2 regions of the Streptomyces sp. NPDC050988 genome follow, and region 1 is predicted to be linked to the other one. Evidence: predicted binding sites of a transcription regulator. Region 1 holds the regulator's gene; the other holds the start of a gene.
The links. Region 1 encodes HspR, which represses chaperone genes until heat shock. Its sites were predicted from a motif close to TTGAGNNNNNNNNNCTCAA; they were not measured.
Positions count from the first base shown of each region.

Region 1 (3,202 bases):
GGAGATGTGGCGGAAGACCCTGCTGGGCGCCTACGAAGCCCTGCGGCCCGGTGGGCGTTTCGTCTTCGAGACGCGGGATCCGGTCGGGCGTGCCTGGGAGGAGTGGAACCGCGAGGCCTCGTACGGGGTTACGGAACTCCCGGGCGTCGGCGCGATCGAGGGCTGGGACGACCTGGTCGAGGTCGACGGGCAGCTGGTGACGTTCCGCCACACCTTTGTGTTCGCGGCGGACGGGGAGGTCCTGACCTCGGAATCGACCCTCCGTTTCCGCGAGCGGGACGAGATCGAGGCGGATCTGGCCGCGCAGGGGTACGTCGTGGAGGAAGTCCGCGACGCCCCCGACCGGCCGGGTCGGGAGTTCGTCTTCGTGGCGCTACGGCCGGGAGCCGGCCAGGCCTGATGCCCAGCCACCGCTGACGCCCGGACGGCCACTCACGAGAGGCTGCCGACCCCGACCCACTCCCGCAGCAACCCCTCCCGCTCCGCCGCCCGCGGCGACCCGTCCTCCTGCGTCCGGCCCCACTGCGCCATGGCGGCCAGCGTCGCGCGCAGGGTGGCCTCGCCCGCCGTCAGGTGGGAGAGGAGGGACAGCGAGAGGTCGTACTCCTCCTGGGAGTAGCTGGAAGCCGCCGCGTACACGGTCAAGTCGGTGGTCCCGTCGGCCGTTTCGACGAGGACGCTCATCATCGGCGGCGCATCGGTCTCGCCGAAGCTGGTCACGGTCAGCACCATGTCCACCATCACGCTGATCTGTCGCTTGAGGGATTTCAGCGGGACATCCTCGACGGTCAGCCCACGCACCTCGTCCCACGGCCACAGGTCCGAGCTGCCGTCACCGAGCGACACGACCCCTTCCGGCGTCAGCCGCACCCCCGGGGCGCGCCCGGACGGTTTCGCCCCCACATACACATCGCCCTCGGCTATCCAGAACAGCCCCACCATGGCCATGGGAAAAGCTCCATTCCCCCCGCGAATCCAACGGATCCGTGGATCAGTAGTCCTGTACATGATCGCAACACATGGGAGGGGCCCGGAGATTCGGTCGAATCTCCGGGCCCCTTCTGTGTGCCTACAGGTGTCGAACTGGACGCACGCGTCAGTCCGACTGCTGTCGCTTAGGGCGCCACACCACCAGTGCGCTCGTCTGCTGGACCTCCTGGTACGGGACCAGGTCGCGGCGGTACGAGGCGTGGACGGCGGCCTCGCGCTGCTGCATCGCGGCCGCCGCGCCGTCCAGGGCCGCTTCCATCTCCGCGACGCGGGACTGGAGCGCGGCGACCTGGTTCTCCAGTTCGATGATGCGCTTGATGCCGGCGAGGTTGATGCCCTCGTCCTGCGACAACTGCTGGACGGTGCGCAGCAGTTCGATGTCGCGGGCCGAGTAGCGGCGGCCGCGCCCGGCCGTGCGGTCCGGGGAGACCAGGCCGAGGCGGTCGTACTGGCGGAGGGTCTGCGGGTGCAGGCCGGAGAGCTGGGCGGCCACCGAGATGACGTACACCGGTGTTTCTTCCGTCAGCTCATATGCGGAATAGGAACTCTGTCGACGGCGTCCGGTTGCGTCCATGGTGTCCTCATGCTCCCTTCGCGGCCTGGAACAGCTCCGCCCGCGGGTCCTCGTCCGCGGTGGCCTCGCGATACGCCTCGAGCGCGTCACGAGCCTTCCCCGTCACGTCCGTGGGGACACTCACCTCGACGGTGACCAACAGGTCCCCGCGGGTGCCGTCCTTGCGGACCGCGCCCTTGCCACGGGCGCGCATCGTACGGCCGTTGGGTGTGCCCGGGGGCAGCTTCAGGGTGACCGGAGGTCCCCCGAGCGTGGGCACGCGGACCTCGCCGCCGAGCGCCGCCTCCGTGAAGGTGACGGGGACGGTGACGGTGAGGTTGTCGCCCTTGCGGCCGAAGACCGGGTGCGCGTCGACGTGCACGGTGACGTACAGATCGCCCGCCGGTCCGCCCCGCTCGCCCGGTGCGCCCTTGCCGCGGAGCCGGATGCGCTGGTTGTCCGACACCCCGGCCGGGATACGGACCTGCATGGTGCGGGACGACTTGGCGCGCCCCGAGCCGTTGCAGACCAGGCACGCGTGCTCCGCGATCAGGCCGCGGCCCTTGCAGTCGGGGCACGGGTCGGTCAGCGAGAAGCCGCCGCCCGAGCCCCGCGCCACCTGGCCGGTGCCGACGCAGGTCGGGCACACGCGCGGTGTGCCGTTCTTGTCGCCGGTGCCCGAACAGGCCTTGCAGGGGGACTGCGAGGTCATGCGGAGGGGAACGGTCGCCCCGTCCACCGCCTCCGTGAAGCTGAGCGTGACCTCGGTGTCGATGTCCTGGCCGCGCCGCGGCTGCGTACGCGTGCCAGTGCCTGTGCCGCCGCGGTTGAACAGGCCGCCGAACACGTCACCGATACCGCCGCCGAAGCCGCCGGCGCCGCCCTGGCCGCCCGCTCCGCCCTGACCCGGCCCGCCTCCGAAGAGGTCGCCCAGGTCGAAGTTGAAGTTGCCGCCCCCGGCGCCCGGTCCGGGCCTGAACCCGCCGTTGCCGAAGAGGGCGCGCGCCTCGTCGTACTCCTTGCGCTTCTTGGGGTCCCCGAGGATGTCGTTCGCCTCGGAGATCTCCTTGAAGCGGTCCTCGGCCTTCGCGTTCCCCTTGTTGGCGTCCGGGTGGTACTCGCGGGCGAGCTTCCGGTACGCCTTCTTGATCTCGGCCTCGGTGGCGTCCTTGGGGACGCCGAGGACCTTGTAGTAGTCCTTCTCGATGAAGTCCTTGGTGCTCATCCTCGACGCCCCTCCTTCCGCACGCCACTGTCACGTACGCGCTTGGTGTTCGTGCCGCATACGGGCGCGCGTACGCCCTGTTTCACGTCAGCCCTCGTCCGGGCCACCGCTCTCCTTGTCGTCGGCCGCCTGCGTCCCGTCCGTCTCGTCGCCCTTGACCGTCTGCGCGCCGGGCTGCGGCTCGGCGACGGCCACCCGCGCGGGGCGGATGGTGCGCTCGCCGAAGCGATACCCCGGCTGCAGAATCGCCACGCACGTCGTCTCGGTGACGTCCGGTGCGTAACTGTGCATCAGGGCCTCGTGGATCGTCGGGTCGAAGGGCTCGCCCTCCTTGCCGAACTGCTGCAGACCCATCTTCGCCGCGACGGTCTCCAGCGACTCGGCCACCGACTTGAAGCCGCCGACCAGTTCGCTGTGGTCCCGCGCGCGGCCGA
Region 1 covers NZ_JBITFQ010000033.1:36,902-40,103, forward strand. Annotated here, with positions in the region: gene ACIBEI_RS41245 (class I SAM-dependent methyltransferase) at 1-400, shown strand, start outside; gene ACIBEI_RS41250 (hypothetical protein) at 433-948, opposite strand; gene ACIBEI_RS41255 (heat shock protein transcriptional repressor HspR) at 1,097-1,564, opposite strand; gene dnaJ (molecular chaperone DnaJ) at 1,572-2,768, opposite strand; gene grpE (nucleotide exchange factor GrpE) at 2,856-3,202, opposite strand, start outside.

Region 2 (3,202 bases), on a different contig from region 1:
CATGGACCCGGCCTCCTTGATGGCCCGTACGACACGGCCGGGCAGCGCGCCGACGTACGTACGCCGGTGACCGCGGATCTCCGCCTCGTCCCGTACGCCGCCCAGGGCGACCCGGACGAACTTGCGGCCCATGGCGTGCGCGACGGACTCGCCGAGGCTGGTCTTGCCGACGCCGGGAGGCCCGACGAGCGCGAGCACGGCACCGCCGCGGCGGCCGCCGACGACACCCAGGCCCCGGTCGTTGCGCCGCTTGCGCACGGCCAGGTACTCGGTGATCCGCTCCTTCACGTCCTCCAGACCGGAGTGCTCGGCGTCCAGGACGGCCTTGGCGCCCTGGATGTCGTACTCGTCCTCCGTCCGCTCGTTCCACGGCAGTTCGAGCACCGTGTCGAGCCAGGTGCGGATCCAGGAGCCCTCGGGCGACTGGTCGCTGGAGCGCTCCAGCTTCTCGACCTCCTTGAGCGCGGCCTCGCGGACCTTCTCGGGGAGGTCGGCGGCCTCGACGCGGGTCCGGTAGTCGTCGGACTCCTCGCCCTCCGCCTCGCCGTTCAGCTCGCGCAGCTCCTTGCGGACGGCCTCCAGCTGGCGCCGCAGCAGGAACTCGCGCTGCTGCTTGTCCACGCCTTCCTGTACGTCCTTGGCGATGGACTCGGCGACATCCTGCTCGGCGAGGTGCTCGCGCAGCTGCTCGGTGGCGAGCTTCAGCCGGGCCACCGGGTCGGCGGTCTCAAGGAGCTCGACCTTCTGGGCGGTCGTGAGGAACGGCGAGTAGCCGGAGTTGTCGGCGAGCGTGGACACGTCGTCGATGGCCTGGACGCGGTCCACGACCTGCCAGGCGGCACGCTTCTTCAGCCAGTTGGTGGCCAGCGCCTTGTACTCCTTGACCAGCTCGGTCACGGCGCCGGGCAGCGGGTCGGGCACGGTCTCCTCGACCTGGACGCCCTCCACCCACAGAGCGGCTCCGGGGCCGGTCGTGCCGGCGCCCACGCGCACCCGGCCGCGCCCGCGGATCAGGGCGCCGGGGTCACCGTCGGCGAGGCGTCCGACCTGCTCGACCGTGCCGAGCACCCCCGTGTTCGCGTACGTCCCGTCGATCCGTGGAACAAGCAGCACCCTCGGCTTGCTTCCTCCACTGGACCGCGCGGCAGCCTGTGCGGCCTCCACCGCGGCCCGTACATCCGTGTCGTTGAGGTCCAGGGGCACCACCATTCCGGGCAGCACGACCTCGTCGTCGAGCGGCAGCACGGGCAGGGTGAGCGGAACGGACGTCAAAGCCATGATCTCCCCTTCGGCAGTCAAGTTGAGCTATGCCGACTCAATGCATGTGAGCCTCCAATTGTTCCCCGGACGCTGTTCGCTGTGAGCGATCGCGTCGCCGAAGGCCGGTGAACGTCTCGCCCGGCCGGTGCGTCACAGGTGCAGCGTCGGATTCCTTGTCCGTTCCAGTCGTCTGCCTCGGGGGCATCATGCGGACCGCTCGGCTGCGTAGGTTTCTCGTCGTCACAGGCCTGTTCGTCACCGCGGCCGTCGGGGTCGCCTCCTGCGGAGACAAGTACGGCGATGCCGGTACACATGACCCGGCCCGTACCGCGGAACGCGCGCGTCAGGTCTCCGACGCCTGGGAGGGCTCGGAGGCCGCACGCGTGTGGCGTGAGGGCTACTTCCCGCTCGGGGACCCGGTCCAGCTGCCCGAGGGGGCCTTCCACAGCGACGCCGACAAGCAGGCGTACCAACGTCAGAACTTCGAGATCCGCGGCTCCCTCCCCGGCGCCCCGGCGAAGAAGGGGGAGGTCCGCTGGCGCGACGGCGGCTCGCTGGCCGTTCCGGTCGTCTCCGCGCGGGCGGCGTACGAGAAGGTCGGCGGGGGTTCCGGTGCGGCCGGACCGGGGCCCCGGCTCACCGTGACCGGTGCGCGGCTCGGGGAGATGACGATCCGCACCAGCCGGGGCACGGCGACGGTCCCCGCCTGGCACTTCACGATCAAGGGCTACGACACTCCGCTCAAGCGCGTCGCGGTCGTCGCCTCGAAGCTTCCCAGGCCCCCGGTCAAGCCCCTGCCGGACCTGACGGAGGACCTGTGGGAGCTCGCCGGGCTGGACACGGTGTCGCGGGACGGCCGGACCGTCGTCCTGCGCGCCCACCACGGGTCCTGCGACGACGGCCCCGGCGTCGACGTGCTGGAGAGCGGGGACAACGTGGTGTTCTCCGCCTGGATCCGCAACCCCTCCGACGGTCTCTGCACAAAGGCGCTGCGCGCGAGGAAGGTGACGGTGAAGCTGGACCGGCCGGTCGGCGCCCGCATGCTCCTCGACGCGTTCACGGGCAGGCCCGTGCCTTACGAAGGGTCTCCGTGGTCCCGGTCGTCGTCCTGGAGCTGACCCGGCGAGCTGACCCGGCGCAGCAGCGGCCAGGTGGCCACCCCGATGGCCAGCGCCATGGTGTGCCCCCAGTTCGTCATCGGATCCGTGAACGCGATCAGGTCGCCGAGGACCATCCAGCCGAACACCGCGAGCACGGTCCAGCGCAGCCAGGGCCTCAGCAGCCCGGCCAGCGCTCCGACGCTCGTGGCGACGCCGAAGCTGATGCCGTAGTCGTAGCGGTGGAGCGAGCTCTCGGGGAGATGCCCGGCGAGGACGGAGAGACCGACGGGTATCTCGGTGGCCAGCGTCGCCAGACCGTGTCCCAGCAGGAAGACGCCCGCCGTACGCCACCCGCCGATCCGCCGCTCCAACGCGGTGAGCACCAGCAGAAAGGCGATCACGTACGCCGAGGTGAGGCCGCCCGCGATCCACAGCGCGCTGGCGACCAGCACACGCACCGGTGACTGCGCCAGATGCGCCACATCGGTACTGGACGCCTGGAGCACCCGGTCCACCAGGCCGGGGTCCGCGTACTCGGCGATGAGAGAGGTCACCGCGAGGACGACCGCGTACCCGAAGGTGAAGGGGGTTCCGGTGGGCGTGGGGAACAGCCGCCAGGGCCGGACGCGGCGGAGGCGGGCGAGCAGACGCCGGAGCCGGGCGCTCCCGGCAGTGGCGGGCGCGCGCTCGACAGCCGCGGGCACTCTCTCGGCGACGGCGACGTGCACGCCCTCGGCAGAGACGGTAGAGACGGTCAGGGGCCGCTGTCGCGGGATGCCGTCGAGCCCGGCGGCGGGAACGGCGTCCCGATCGGCGGTGGAGTCGGTGGAGGCAGCGGGGCC
Region 2 covers NZ_JBITFQ010000004.1:556,693-559,894, reverse strand. Annotated here, with positions in the region: gene lon (endopeptidase La) at 1-1,278, opposite strand, end outside; gene ACIBEI_RS13770 (hypothetical protein) at 1,434-2,378, shown strand; gene ACIBEI_RS13765 (rhomboid-like protein) at 2,336-3,202, opposite strand, start outside.
Region 2: a site for HspR is predicted at 1,301-1,319, ahead of lon (endopeptidase La). Genes of this name have one in related genera too.